Solidesulfovibrio fructosivorans JJ]: one gene and its partners. The main gene of each other region encodes a partner of the protein of the gene in region 3 in a complex. Links are inferred from orthologs where the notes say so. Each region holds a gene or a part of one and is shown on either strand. Other genes may lie near its edges.

Region 1 (4,762 bases), on a different replicon or contig from region 3:
GCCGTCGGGATGGGAGGGCAGCTCCACGGCCCGCAGGCCGAAATTCTCCAGCAACTGGAGGAAGCAGTAATAGGAGGGGGCGGCGATGGCCACGTTGTCGCCCGGCCGGGTGACCGAGCGCAGGGCGATGTACAGCGCCTCCATGGCCCCGGAGGTGATCATGATGTCCTCGGGCCGCGCCTCGATGCCGGCCTCGACCAGACGCCAGGCGATCTGGCGGCGAAGTCCCAGATTCCCGAACACGCCCTCGTAGCCCACCACCGACTCGCCGCCGGCCGTCGCCACCTTGGCCAGAAGCCGGGACAGCTGGCGCGTGGGCAAAAGCGATTCGTCGGTCTGGGCCACATTGAGGGGCACCATGTCGCGCCGGCCCATGCCGCCGAGCACCTCCCGGATGAGCGCTCCCCGGTTGATGGCCGTGGGCGGCTTGGCCGGCAGGCGCGACGGCCGGGGAGCGGGCGGGCGGTCCGGCCGGGAGCGCACGAAGAATCCCGATTTGGGCCGTGCCTCCACCACGCCGCGTCGTTCGAGGGCCATGTAGGCCTGGTTGACCGTGGACACGCTGACGCCAAGTCGGGTCCCCAGGGCGCGCAGGGACGGAATGCGTTCGCCGGGGAGCAGCTCCCCGGATTCGATGCGCTCCAGGATATGGCGCTCCACGCTGACGTAGCGGAAGATGCCGTCGTCGGTCTGGGGCAGGGGCATGGCGTTTCCTTTTTTTGTGATCTGTTATGCCTATTTTTTCTTTGAACTGTATCTGTCATGGTAACAGACGTTCTGGTCTAAGGGAAGGGCGCCGGCGGCGGTTCCGCCGGGTCTAACCTGAGGAGGACGCCATGTTCGCGGATCGCATCAAGGAAGACAGACAGCTTGCGGCGGCCCGACCGGGGCTTTTGGACGCCTGGATTTCCCGCTTTCGGGACAACCGGTTCGTGCGGGTGGCGGCCGAGGCCGGGGAACGGCTTTTCACGCCGGGGCGGCAGCTCACCGCACGCCTGGGCCAGGGCAAATATCTGAGCCTCTCGGGCACGCGGTTTTGCCGGGTGGAATGCCGGCGCGGCGCGGTCTGGGTGACGGCGGCGGGCGACGGCCGGGACAGGGTGCTGACCCCAGGGCAGCGGGCGAGCTATTCCCGGGGCGGCAAGGTGGTGGTTTCCGGGCGGGGCGACGCGTCGGAAGTGCGGGTGTGCTGGGACTGACGCCTTTCGTCGGCGAGGCGCAACGCGGTTGCCGCCGGATCGTGTTGCCGGGCTTGGCGCAACCTGCTATCGCCAGGACAGCAAGGAGCCTGCCGCATGGAAGAAAGCTGTCCGATCGCCCCCATCGACACGTCCATTCCGGTTCTCGGGCCGGCCAAGATTCCTTCGCCGCTGCCTTATTGCCGCTTCGCCGACGACAGCCGCGCCAGGATGGAGCTCGACGCCAGCGAATTCGGCTCGGGCTCGGGGCCGTGCTTCGCCGATTTCGAGCTGGCCGGGCCGCGCAGCCGCATTTATTATGATTCGTCCAAGGTCAAGGCGGCCATCGTCACCTGCGGCGGACTGTGCCCGGGCTTAAACGACGTCATCCGGGCCATCGTCATGGAGGCCCACCACAACTACCACGTGGCCGGCGTGCTCGGCATCCGTTTCGGCCTGCAAGGCTTCATCGAATCCTACGGCCACGAGCCCGTGGAACTGACTTCGGCCAACGTGGCCGACATCCACCAGTTCGGCGGCACCACCCTGGGCTCGAGCCGAGGCCCCCAGCGTCCCGAGGATATCGCCGACGCCCTGGAGCGCCTCAACATCGCCATGCTTTTCGTCATCGGCGGCGACGGGTCCATGAAGGCGGCCCGGCGCATCCAGGAGGAAATCAGCCGGCGCGGTTCGAAAATCAGCATCATCGGCGTGCCCAAGACCATCGACAACGACATCAACCTCGTCACCCAGTCCTTCGGCTTCGACACGGCCGTGGAGAAGGCCGCCAAGGCCATCCGTTGCGCCCATACCGAGGCCATCGGAGCCCTAAACGGCGTGGGCCTGGTCAAGCTCATGGGCCGGGAATCCGGGTTTATCGCCGCCCAGGCGACGCTCGCGCTCAAGGAAGTCAACTACGTGCTGGTGCCGGAATACCCCTTTGCCCTGGAGGGGGAGCATGGGCTCTTGCCGTCCCTGGAGAGTCGTCTGGCCCGGCGCGGTCACGCCGTGATCGTCGTGGCCGAGGGCGCCGGGCAGGACCTGCTCCCGGACACGGGGCTGCGTGACGCCTCGGGCAACCCGGTGCTCGGCGACATCGCCGAATTCCTTTCCGGCAGGATCGAGTCGTATTTCCGCGACCGCGACATCCCCATGACGCTCAAATTCATCGACCCGAGCTATATCGTCCGGTCGGTCCCGGCCAATGCCAACGACCGGGTCTACTGCGGCTTTCTGGGGCAAAACGCGGTGCACGCGGCCATGGCCGGCAAGACGGGGATGGTGGTGTCCAAGCTCTACGGCCGCTACGTCCACCTGCCCCTCGACCTCGTGACGCTGCGGCGCAAGAAGCTCAACATCGCCTCGGACTACTGGCGCTCGGTGATCGAATCCACAGGCCAGTACACGGTGACGCCCTTCATCGACGACCCCGCCATTTTCTGCGCCAGGTAATTGGGGGGAAGAGAGAAGAGTGTGCGAGAGGGGAACCCTTTTTGAAAAAAGGGTTCCCCTCTCGCGCTCTCCCCTCCCAAAAACTTTCAACGGTTACAGACGCTGTGACGGTAATTGTCTGTAACTATTAAAAGTCTTTTGGAGGGGGGGTCCGGGGGGACCCTTTTCTTCAGAAAAGGGTCCCCCCGGGAAGTCTCTTTCCTCTCCCCCTATCCCCTATTCCCTCTCCCAGGCCGTTAGGGCGCGCAGGGCGAATTCGAGGAGCTCGTCCACGGGGCGTTCGGGCAGGCTGGCGTGGGCGCAGGCCAGGTAGAGCGGTTCGCGTTCGGCCAGGGTGGCGGTGATTTCCTCGCGCAGCCCGAGCTGCGTCAATTTGGGGCGTTGTTCCTCGTTTAAGTCGGCCATGAGCCGTTCGGCCAGGCGCTCCGGATCTGCCTGGAGGTAGAAGACCAGCCCCTTGCCCAGCAGGTCGCGGTTTTCCGGCAGCAGGACGACGCCGCCGCCCGTGGCCACCACCTGTCCCGTTTGCCCGGCGGTTTCGGCCAGGATGGCGGCTTCGGCCTTGCGGAAGGCGTCCCAGCCGTCGCGGCCGACCATGTCGGCGATGGTTTCCCCGTATTTTTCGCAAAATGCCGCGTCGAGGTCGGTAAACGGCCGTTCGAGGCGTTCGGCCAGGCGTTTGCCCAGGGTGGTTTTGCCCGAGGCCCGGGGGCCGATGAGGTAGATGTTGCGGTCGTCGGCAAGGGGCATTGGCGGCCTCCGTGAAGGATGCTGGCGGGAAAAATGGTCCGCCGCGCCCGGGAAATAGCGTTCCGGGGCCTTTCTGTCGAGCCGGGGTGTAACCGAAGGCCTCTTTGCCGCGCCAAAGACGGCAGTGCGGGCTTCTGTCCGCGCCATCGAGGAGGGACTTGCGGCATGGACGGGGTGACGGGTGCGGCCTCGGCCCACAGCCGGTCGTGCTGACGGCTGGCGGGCATGGGACAATTTCTGACGAAACTCGAGGGGATCGACGACGGCTCCCTGGCCGCCGCCGCCGCCCAAGGGGATCAGCGGGCGTTCGCGGTCCTGGTGTCCCGGCACCAGCCCGGCGTCCTGCATCTCGTCTCGCGCTTTTGCGACGACCCCGACGGCATGGAGGATCTTGCCCAGGAGATCTTCGTCAAAGCCTACCTGAATCTGGGAACGCTGCGCAACGGAGCGGTTTTTCGCGGCTGGCTGCACCGTATCGCAGCCAACACCTGCATCGACTGGTTGCGGCGGCGCAAATCCGACGTGGATATGGTGGCCGGGATCGAGGAATCGCTGCCCGACGAGCGCGACCAGGCCAGGATCGAGGCCCGCGACGCAAGGCGTCGGCTCAAGGCGGCCATGGCCGTGCTTGGTCCCAAGGACCGGCTGCTGGTGGCGCTTTTGGGACTCGAGGGAAAAAGCGTGGAAGAAGTGGCGGGCATGACCGGCATGACCCAGGTCAACGTCAAGGTTCGGGCCTTTCGCGCCCGGCGCAAGCTCAAGGCCTACCTGGAAGAGAAGGAACATGATTGAGCGGCCGGGGCGCGGCCGACCGATCATTCGTTGCGCAGATACGGCCAGGCCTTGCCCGCCAGGGCGCGCCACAGGCCGGCCATGCCGAGGGTCAGCGTGACTCCCGCCGCCGTGGCGACCGTCAGGAGCGCCGGCACGGCGAAGAAGCGAAACGGCAGGTCCATGAAAAAGGCCACAAAAGCCCAGGCCAGTCCGCCGCCGATCGCCAGGGCCATGCACCCGGCCAACGTCCCGAGCAGGGCGTTTTCCCCCAGAAAGACCGCCAGAATATCCCGCCGCTTCGCGCCGCAGGCCTTGTAGATGGCCGCTTCGTAGGTTTTGCGCCGCATGCCCACGGCCATGGTCTGCAACAGCACCAGCATGCCGATGCATAAGGTGGTTCCGGCCGCGACGGTCACGGCGGCCGCGACCTTGTCCGCCACGCCCAGCACCGCGTTTAAGGCGTCGCCGGTGCCGATGGCGGTCACGTTGGCGAAGCGCCCGGTCACGGCATTGAAAAGCGCCTCGGCCGGATCGCCGGAAGCCTTGTTGTCCACATAGGCTGTGGCCAGCCAGGTCATGGGAATGCCGTCGAGCGCCCCGGGCGAGAA
Region 2 (4,760 bases), on a different replicon or contig from region 3:
GGGCGCCAAGGCCAGCCATCTCACCTACCTGGGCGACGCCGACGTCGGGGCCGAAGCCAATATCGGGGCCGGCACCATCACCTGCAATTACGACGGCGTCAACAAACACAAAACCGTCATCGGGGCCCATGCCTTCATCGGCTCCAACAGCGCCCTGGTCGCGCCCGTGACCATCGGCGACGGGGCCCTTGTCGGGGCCGGTTCCGTGATTACTTCCAATGTGCCGGACGGGGCTTTGGCCCTGGGGCGCGGCAGGCAAGTGACAAAGCCGCGCAAATAAGATGACGGCTTGATTTTGGGACTGTTCGGGCGTAGATGGAAGCCATGGACATTTTCGATACGCTTGAGCAACGCGTGGAAGAGCTTGTGGCCCTCAAGAAGGCCTTGGAAGAAGAGAACGCGACGCTTCGGGCCGAGGTGGCCAGGCTTTCCGAAGAAAAGAAGGCCGTGGCCGAAAGGATCGACGGACTCCTGGCCAAGCTCCAGGTCGAACTGGAGCCGTAACCTCCCGATCGACGTCATATCAGCCGGGACGGCTGCGGGGTGTCGATGCCCAGTTATAATGTGTCCATTTTGGGCTTTGAGCTGTCTTTCAAGACGGACGCGCGCGAGCGGCGCGTCGAATCCGCCAGGGAACTGGTGGAGCAACGCTGCAACAACATGTTGAAGGCGGGCGGGAAAACTCTCGGTAAGGAGAAATTGCTGGCCTATGTCGCCTTGGGTCTGGCCGACGATGTGCTCATGTCTAACCAGCGGCTGACCGACCTCGAAACCCGGGTCGGGGCGCTGCTGACCAAGATAGATTGATTGCCGCCGTGTGGCGGCTGTTGGAAAGTTCCCTGGAGTGTGCGTGATTGTTGATTTATTTTTGAGCCGATACTCAAAAATAGGATGCCGCGACGTGTGGCTGGTGTGCGTGCCCGGCTGCGACCGGGTGGCCTGAAGGTCAAACAGGGGCGTCCGCCTTGGTTGCCAAGGTTCAAAAGAATTGACGACACGGCGCTCCGGGGCTTTTACATAAACCAGGCAAAGCGCGCCGGCGGCGCCCAAAACCGCCCGCAAGCCTCCCTGGAATCGCGCCAAACCCCTTGCGGCACGCTGCGGGCCGTTTCACGGATTTGAAAAAAAATCCGATCCCTTGCTTTTCGAGTCCCTTCCTCTCCCCGCTTCGGGAGAACCTATGGAATTCTCGACCATATTCATGGGAATTGTGGGCGTGGGACTCGGTCTGCCGGCCGGTTACTACCTCGACAAATGGATTTCCCAAAAAACCCTCAACGAGGCCAAAAGCCTGTCCGACCGCATCCTGGACGAAGCCCGCAAGGAAGCCTCCGCCCATAAGAAGGAAGTCGTTCTGGCCGCCCAGGACGAACTGTTCCGCCAGAAGCAGGAGCTGGAAAAGGAGTTCCGCGACAAGATTGCTTCCGTGGAGGACAAGGAGGAGCAGGTGCTGCGCCGTCGTGAGCGCCTGGAGGAAAAGCAGGAGCTGATCGTCCAGAAGGAATCCGAAATGCTGGCCACGGAAAAGCGCCTGACCGCCAAGGAGCGCGAGCTCGACGAGAAGGGCGAGGAACTTTCCCGGCTGGCCGTCGAACACGACAAGCGGCTCCAGGAGATTTCCGGGCTGACCATGGAGGAGGCCAAAAAGCGGCTCATGGACGAAATCGAGTCCAAGACCCGCCACGAGGCCGCCCGCATGATCCGCCAGATCGAGACCGAGGCCAAGGAAACGGCGGACAAAAGCGGCAAGAAGATCCTGGCGCTCGCCATCCAGCGCTATGCCGGCGATTTCGTGGCCGAGCAGACCGTCACCGCCGTGACGCTGCCGTCCGAAGAGATGAAAGGCCGCATCATCGGCCGCGAGGGCCGCAACATCCGCGCCCTGGAAGCCGCCACCGGCGTGGACCTCATCATCGACGACACGCCCGAGACCGTCATCCTTTCCGCCTTTTCGCCGCTCAAACGCCAGATCGCCAAGATGGCCCTGGAACGGCTCATCACCGACGGCCGCATCCATCCCGCCCGCATCGAGGACATCGTCCACAAGTGCGAGCAGGAACTCGACGTCAAGGTGCGCGAAATCGGTGAGCAGGCCACCTTCGACACCGGCGTCCACGGCATCCATCCCGAGCTCGTGCGCCTTCTCGGCCAGCTCCAGTACCGCACCAGCTATTCCCAGAACGTGCTCCAGCACTCCCTGGAAGTGGCCTCTCTGGCCGGCATCATGGCCGCCGAACTGAACCTCGACGTCAAGCGGGCCAAGCGGGCCGGGCTGCTGCACGATATCGGCAAGGCCGTGGACCACGAGATCGAAGGCCCCCATGCCCTTATCGGCGCGGACCTGGCCAAGAAATACGGCGAACCCGGCGACATCCTCCACGCCATCCAGGCCCACCACGAGGACGTGCCGCCCAAGTCCGTTCTGGCGACCCTGGTCCAGGCGGCGGACAGCCTTTCCGGCGCGCGTCCCGGCGCGCGCAAGGAGCTGCTTGAAAGCTACGTCAAGCGCCTGGAGGAGCTCGAGAACCTGGCCACGGACTTCGACGGCGTGTCCAAGGCCTACGCCATCCAGGCCGGCCGCGAGATCCGGGTCATGGTCGATTCCGAGAACGTGGACGACGACAAGACGTTTCTTTTGTGCAAGGACATTGCCAAGCGCATCGAGGACAACCTGACCTACCCCGGCCAGATCCGGGTCACGGTCATCCGCGAGAAGCGGGCTGTCGGCTTCGCCAAATAGGCGGGCTTTTTCGTGTCGGGGGCGCGTAAGCGCCCCCTTTGTTTTGCGGCATCGAAAATACGTCGGCAAGCCGCGGTCCATGGACACGCCCGATCCCCGCGCCCAGGCGGACGCGGCCGGCGTTGCGGGCGAGATTCTCCGACCCCGGCCGAAGGGAGCGGCCCGCCGCATGCGCATTCTTTTTCTGGGCGATATCGTCGGCCGGCCGGGCAGAAGCATCGTCTTCGAACGGTTGGGCCAGGTCCGGCGCGACCTGTCCCTCGATCTGGTCGTCGCCAACGGCGAAAACGCCTCGGGCGGCATCGGACTGACGGCCAAGGCGGCCCGGCAGTTGCTTGACGCCGGCATCGACGTCCTGACCGGCGGCAACCATATCTTCCGCCACAAGGACATCCTGCCGGTGTTCGCGAGCGAAGACCGCCTGTTGCGTCCGGCGAATTATCCGCCCGGCGCGCCGGGCGTCGGCTGGCGGGTCTACCGGCCGGCCGGCCTCCCCGCCTTCGCGGTCATAAATCTCCTCGGCCGGGTGTTCATGCCGGCCGTGGACTGTCCCTTCCGCGCCGCCGACGCCATCCTGGCCGAAATCCCCACGGACGTGACGCTGTGCCTCGTCGATTTCCACGCCGAGGCCACTTCGGAGAAAAAGGCCCTGGCCTACTACCTGGACGGCCGGGTCAGCGCCGTGCTCGGCACCCACACCCATGTCCAGACCAACGACGCCCAGCTTTTGCCCCGGGGCACGGCCACGCTCACCGACTGCGGCATGACCGGACCGGCCGCCTCGGCCTTGGGCATGGCCCCCGAAGAGGTCATCGCCCGCTATCTGACCGGGCTGCACCATCGCTTCGTCGTGGCCCGCACGCCGCCGGAAATGCAAGGCGCGCTGCTGGATGTTGACGCGGCCACGGGCAAGGTCGTAACTATCGCTGCCTGGCGACTGACGTAAGGGTCGCCGCAAACGGAGGAACCTGCCATGATCCGTCGCCTTCATGCCGTGGCCCTGGCCGCCGCGTTCGTCGTCCTGGCCGCCGGCGCCGCCCTGGCCGCACCCGAGCGCATGGCCATCTACATGACCGTGGCCGGACCGCTGGAGCTGGTGCGCGACGGCGCGACCTCCTCCATTCTGCTCGGCGGCAAGGTCATCCACCAGTCCCAGGGCGCGTCCCTGACCGCCCAGTCCTACATGAGCGTGGGCGATCCGTCCGACGGCTACGACGCGCTCCTGTTGCGCCATGGCGTTGGCGACGCCGAGTGCCCCATCACCTTCGACCTCGTCACCGTGGGGGCCGACAAGGCCTCCCTCGTCACGCCGAATATCAATAAATGTTCGCGGCTGGTGAGCATCAACGTCGACGGCGACAAGCTCATGCTGGTCACGGAAAAGCAAAACGGCCGTACCGAAGTCATCGAATACAACGACGCCAAACGTCGCGGCGGCGGCAAAAAACCATAAGGATACCCATGCTGCGCATCCTCGTGCTGACGGCTCTCATTCTTGCCTCGACCCTTTCCGGTTGCGGCGACGAAACGGTCTACGACTGGCAGCGTCCCCACGATACCTATCAGGTCGGCTCGTTCAGCAAATACCAGAACGCCGAGGCGCTCAAAAGCAAGCTGCAGAAAAACGGCTTCGACTGCCGCATCGAAACCGACATCAAGAACGGGCAGTTTTTTCTCAACGTGCTTGTCGACGTCTACAACAAGACCCCGGACACGCTGCCGCGGCTCGAACAAATAAGCGGCGTCAAGCCGTATCTGCGCGGTCCCAAGACCGGCGAAACGGCCAAGCCGGCCGCCCCGATCCCCGGCAAGGACATCTGATTTTCCGCGAGATTTCCGACAACCCAAAAGGACCCGTCTTGAACATCTTCGACGAACTCTCCTGGCGTGGCCTCGTCCACCAGACCTCCGACGACGCCGGATTGCGCGAGCACCTCGAGACTCCGGGCCGCGTGCTCTACTGCGGCTTCGACCCCACGGCCGACAGCCTGCACATCGGCAACCTGGTGCCGCTTCTGGC
Region 3 (4,807 bases):
ACCTGGTCGTTTCAGTTCCACCTCGAGCAGTTGGTGCCGAGCTTTCCGCGCAAGGCCTCGGTCGCCGCCTCGCTCAAGCAGGCCAAGGAGATGGTGCAGATCAAGAAGTATCTGGAGGCCAGGCGGCGCGACGACGGCGACGCCAAGCGCAAATGCGGCGTCATCGGCTGGGAGATCGTGGAAGCGCCCCAGAAAAACGGCTACCAGCGCATCATCTGGCAGGCCTACGACGGGGAGAATTTCTACATGAACTTCATGGCCGCCAGCGAAAACGGCCAGTTCGAGGCGGCCAGGGACACCCTGCGCCGCATCATGGACTCGATCCGGTTCTGCCGGTAGAAGCAACCACCGGCCGGCATTTGCCGGCCCGGAACATCATCAAGAGGACCTATGAAACGCACCACCCTTTCCATGCCGGTCGGCCGGCTGGCGACGGCTTTGGCCCTTTGTTTCCTGCTTGCCTCCTGCGCGGTCTACACGCCGCCGAATCCGCAGATCTCGAGTGTGGTCAACCCGGCCGTCCTGCCCGGCGCGGCGCGCACGGCCGACTGGGATATCGGGGCGGTGCGCTACCAATGGCAGGGCCGGGGGCTCAATTACTATGACGCGGGTCTTTTTCCGGTGCTGCTTTTGGTCAGCAACCATTCCGGCCGCTATCCGGTCATCTACGCCCAGGAATGCCGGGGCATAGGCGTCGGCGGGGCGGAATACGCGCCGTATTCCGTGGACCAGGCGGCCGAACTCGTCTTCGCCTCCACGGCCTACAAGAAAAGCGCCGAGGCGGCGGTCGTCGGGGGGCTGACCGGCGCGGCCGTCGGAGCCGGGCTCGGGGCGCTTATCGGTTCGGGCTTCAACCACGGCTGGGGCGCGGGCCCCGGGGCGCTGATCGGGGCCGGGGCCGGAGCCATCGGCGGCGCGGCGCTGTCCCAGCAGCCGAGCATGGACCAGTACCGGGCCTCGCTCTACCAGGAGATGGGCACCTACGCCTGGCGGCCGTCTCCCGTGCCGCCGGGGGGACTCATGCCCGGCTACCTCTACTTCCCGGTCTCGGCCGGCATCCATTCGCTGCGGGTGATCGTGCACGTGGACAACCAGGTGCAGACGTTCATCATCCCCGTGGACATGCCGGTCTGGTAGAAAGGCCGGCTTCCAAACGATCGCACACCGGCTTCGGGCGTTCGCCCGGGGCCGGTTTTTTCATGGGACGCGGCAACAAAAAAAGAGCCTCCCGCAAGGAAGGCTCCGTCTATCGGTGTAACGCCTGTGACGTGAAGAAGTTTGGGAAGGGGAGAGCGCGAGAGAGGAGAACCCTTTTTCAAAGGGTTTCCCCTCTCGCACGGTCTCGCGCTTTCCTTAAACGCTAGTCGCGGTCGCGAGGGCCGCGATCCCGGCCGCCGCGGTCGCGGTCGAATCCGCCGCGACGGTCGCCGCCGCGCCGGTCACGGTCGCCGCCGGGGCGACGCGGGGCGCCGGTCTTGGCGTAATCGGCCGGATCGTAGGGGATGCCGCGCTCTTCGTTGAGCACGGCCTTGCGCGACAGGCGGATGCGGCCCGAGGGCTCCTCCTCGAGGACCTTGACCTCGATCTCCTGGCCGAGCTTGACCACGTCGGCCGGGCTGGCCACCCGCTCGACGTCGAGCTGGGACACGTGGCACAGGCCTTCGAGGCCGGGCAGGATCTCGATGATCGCGCCGCAGTCGATGACCTTGCGGACGATGCCCTTGTAGTTGGCGCCGACGTCGGCGTGCTGGTCATAAAACAGCACGCGCTCCTTGGCCTTGGCCAGGGAATCGAGGGTGGGGGCGAAGATGGAGATCTTGCCCGAGTCCTCGATGTCGATGGACGCGCCGGTGTCGGCCGTGATGGCCTTGATGTTCTTGCCGCCGGGGCCGATCACTTCGCGGATTTTTTCCGGATTGATGTTGACCACCTCGAGCTGCGGCGCCAGCGGCGAGAGCTCGGCGCGCGGCGCGGCGAGCACCTCGGCCATGCGGCCGAGGATGTGCAGCCGGGCTTCCTTGGCCTGGGACAGCGCCTGGCGCATGACGGCCTGGGGAATGCCGGTGATCTTGATGTCCATCTGGATGCCGGTGACGCCGTTGGCCGTGCCGGCGACCTTGAAGTCCATGTCGCCCATGGCGTCCTCGTCGCCGAGGATGTCGGTCAGGACCAGGAAATCGTCGCCTTCCTTGATCAGTCCCATGGCGATGCCGGCCACGGGTTCCTTGACCGGGACGCCGGCGTCCATGAGCGCCAGCGACGCGCCGCACACCGAAGCCATGGACGAGGAGCCGTTGGACTCCATCACCTGGGAGACCACGCGCATGGTGAAGGGGAACTCGTCGGCGCCGGGCAGCACGGGCAGGATGGAGCGCTCGGCCAGGGCCCCGTGGCCGATTTCACGGCGCGACGGGCCGCGCATGGGCTTGACCTCGCCCACGCAGTAGGGCGGGAAGTTGTAGTGGAGCATGAAACGCTTGTAGGTCTCGCCGTTGAGCGTTTCGATTTTCTGCTCGTCGCCGGTGGAGCCCAACGTGGCCACGCACAGGGATTTGGTCTCGCCCCGGGCGAAGATGGTCGAACCGTGGGTGCGGGGCAAAACCCCCACCTCGATGCCGATGGGGCGCACGGTCTTGGTGTCGCGGCCGTCGAGGCGGATGCCGGTTTCCTTGATCAGCGTCCGCAGCAGCTTCTTCTCCATGTCCGCAAGGATGTCGCCGGCCTTGGCCTTGTAGGTCGGTTCGTCCGGGAAGGCGGCGACCACGGCTTCGACGACGGCCTGCTTGACGGCCTTTCGGGCCTCGCGGCGTGGCATCTTGTCCTTGATGGCGAAGGCTTCCTTGAGCCCGGCCTCTGCCGTCGCATGGACGAGCTTTTCCAGCTCTTCGATGGGGGTCGGCGGGACGAAGGCGATCTTGGGCTTGCCGGCCTTCTCGCGCAGTTCCTCCTGGAGGTCGATCAAGGGCTGCACGCTGTTGTGCCCCCATTCCAGGGCATCGGCCAGCATGTCCTCGGACACGAACTGGCCGCCGCCCTCGACCATGACCACGGCGTCGCGCGAGGCGGCGAACACGAGGTTGAGCGTGCTTTCGCCGTTCATCTGCTGCACGGTGGGGTTGAAGACGAACGCGCCGTCCACGTAGCCCACGCGGCCGCCGGCGATGGGGCCTTCGAAGGGGATCTTGGAGATGTGCAGGGCGGACGAAGCGGCGGTCAGGGCCAGGACGTCGGGCTCGACCACGCCGTCGGCGGAAAGCACGGTGGCGATGATCTGGACCTCGTCACGGAAGCCCTTGGGGAAAAGCGGCCGGCAGGGGCGGTCGATCAGCCGGCAGACTAGCACCTCGCGCTCGGAGGGGCGGCCGATTTCGCGGCGGAAGTACGAGCCCGGAATGCGCCCGGCGGCGTAGGACATTTCCTGGTAGTCGACGGTGAGCGGGAAGAAGCCTTTCTCCTCGGGCAGGACCTGGGTGCAGGCCGTGACCAGGACCACCGTGCCGCCGGACTGGACCCAGACGGCGCCGTCGGCCTGGTTGGCCAGACGACCGGTTTCGAGAATGACGGCATTGCCGCCGATGTTCGCTTGGAGTCGGATGGGATCGAACTGGAGTGTCATGGGCACCTCGCTGAAAAAAGGGAAAGTGGCGTTTGGAACCGACCCTCCCGCCATGCAGCAGGCGCGGCGGCCGCCGGGACCCGCTTGTCGCGTCCCCGATGGAAAGCAGAAGTCTGTTTTCCAGGGCGCGATCCTGGTCCCGAGGGCGGGCGCGCATAATGCATGCGCGGGAAGGCGGGAACCGGCCCGCGAAGGCCGGCTCCCGTCGTGGCGGCGCTACTTGCGCAATCCAAGCTTGGCGATCAAATCGCGGTAGCGCTGGATGTCCTTTTTCTTCAGGTAGTTTAAGAGTTTCCGGCGCTGGCCGACCAGTTTGAGCAGACCCGTCCGGGAATGGTAATCCTTGGGATGGGACTTGAAGTGATCGGTCAGGTAAGTGATGCGCGCCGTCAGCAGGGCGACCTGGACCTCGGGGGACCCGGTGTCGCCGTCGTGCTTCTTGTGTTCCGTGATGACGCTTGCTTTATCTTCGGCGGTCATAACCACAGCGTTATCCTCCATGGTTGGGGGTGGTAGTTCGCTCGGGGACGGTTTGTCCGCCGCGCCGGGCCGGCTGCGGGTCGCCGAAAAGACCGCGCAAAATGGCCCACCTTCTCGTGCCGTTCGTCTCCTCGACCTTGGCCAACGCCAGTGGCTGTCCGGCGTCGTCGGTCAGCAGGGCGCAGCCCCCGGGCGCATACGTCGCGCCGGCCCGCACCCGCACGCCCTGGCGCACCAGGGCGGCCGTATCGGCGGGCAGGGCAACGGTGGCCCAGTGGGGAAGCGCCTGTCCGATGGGAATGACCCGCTCGGGCAGGGTTTCCGGGGCGGCCAGGATGTCGTCCAGGCCATGCGCCTGCGTCAGGTCGAAGGGACGGCTGGCTTCCCGGGTCAGGGCGGTGAGGGCGGCGCCGCAGCCAAGTCGCTTCCCCAGGCTGTGGACCAGGGAGCGTATGTAGACGCCGGCGGAAACCCGAACCCGGAATGTCGCCGACGGCAGGTCGATGGCAACGGCCTGCGCGTCGAAAACGGAAATCTCCTTGCGTTTGACAGGGGCGTCCAGGCCCTTGCGGGCCAGGGCGTAGAGCGGCTTCCCCTGGTGCTTGGCCGCCGAGTAGGGCGGCACCTCCTGGCTTGTCTCAAGCGTCCAGGCGGCGATGGCTTCGGCGAGTTCGGCCGGGGCGATGTGGTCCCAGGCTGCCTCGGCAGTCA

What was found. Proteins that work in one complex are often made in the same cells at the same time.
Region 1: pnp (region 3) and DESFRDRAFT_RS16085 share a complex: the UniProt entries of both Bacillus subtilis proteins name them as parts of the possible RNA degradosome complex. The link is inferred for Solidesulfovibrio fructosivorans JJ] from one-to-one orthologs.
Region 2: pnp (region 3) and rny share a complex: the UniProt entries of both Bacillus subtilis proteins name them as parts of the possible RNA degradosome complex. The link is inferred for Solidesulfovibrio fructosivorans JJ] from one-to-one orthologs.

Annotation. Positions count from the first base shown.
Region 1 is NZ_AECZ01000028.1:14,859-19,620, forward strand. What follows is about bases 508-3,462. They hold DESFRDRAFT_RS16085 (ATP-dependent 6-phosphofructokinase), read left to right. Parts: upstream 508-1,295; coding sequence 1,296-2,630; downstream 2,631-3,462. Other genes in these bases: DESFRDRAFT_RS16075 (aminotransferase-like domain-containing protein), read right to left, coding at 508-705; DESFRDRAFT_RS16080 (DUF2917 domain-containing protein), read left to right, coding at 837-1,199; DESFRDRAFT_RS16090 (shikimate kinase), read right to left, coding at 2,847-3,380. Also shown: more of DESFRDRAFT_RS16075, read right to left, coding at 1-507; DESFRDRAFT_RS16095 (RNA polymerase sigma factor), read left to right, coding at 3,606-4,172; DESFRDRAFT_RS16100 (ABC transporter permease), read right to left, coding at 4,196-4,762. UniProt on the Bacillus subtilis protein: Catalyzes the phosphorylation of D-fructose 6-phosphate to fructose 1,6-bisphosphate by ATP, the first committing step of glycolysis.
Region 2 is NZ_AECZ01000002.1:43,073-47,832, forward strand. What follows is about bases 508-3,460. They hold rny (ribonuclease Y), read left to right. Parts: upstream 508-1,180; coding sequence 1,181-2,740; downstream 2,741-3,460. Other genes in these bases: DESFRDRAFT_RS01730 (cell division protein ZapA), read left to right, coding at 550-807; DESFRDRAFT_RS01740 (TIGR00282 family metallophosphoesterase), read left to right, coding at 2,910-3,460. In the rest of the region: bifunctional UDP-N-acetylglucosamine diphosphorylase/glucosamine-1-phosphate N-acetyltransferase GlmU, read left to right, coding at 1-280; cell division protein ZapB, read left to right, coding at 325-504; more of DESFRDRAFT_RS01740, read left to right, coding at 3,461-3,686; DESFRDRAFT_RS01745 (hypothetical protein), read left to right, coding at 3,714-4,193; DESFRDRAFT_RS01750 (SPOR domain-containing protein), read left to right, coding at 4,202-4,561; tyrS (tyrosine--tRNA ligase), read left to right, coding at 4,600-4,760. UniProt on the Bacillus subtilis protein: Endoribonuclease that initiates mRNA decay. Initiates the decay of all SAM-dependent riboswitches, such as yitJ riboswitch. Involved in processing of the gapA operon mRNA, it cleaves between cggR and gapA.
Region 3 is NZ_AECZ01000022.1:39,691-44,497, reverse strand. The notes cover bases 989-3,988. They hold pnp (polyribonucleotide nucleotidyltransferase), read right to left. Parts: upstream 3,617-3,988; coding sequence 1,361-3,616; downstream 989-1,360. Other genes in these bases: rpsO (30S ribosomal protein S15), read right to left, coding at 3,833-3,988; DESFRDRAFT_RS14720 (hypothetical protein), read left to right, coding at 989-1,137. Outside these bases: DESFRDRAFT_RS14725 (hypothetical protein), read left to right, coding at 1-339; more of DESFRDRAFT_RS14720, read left to right, coding at 391-988; more of rpsO, read right to left, coding at 3,989-4,102; tRNA pseudouridine(55) synthase TruB, read right to left, coding at 4,107-4,807. UniProt on the Bacillus subtilis protein: Involved in mRNA degradation. Catalyzes the phosphorolysis of single-stranded polyribonucleotides processively in the 3'- to 5'-direction. Necessary for competence development in Bacillus subtilis.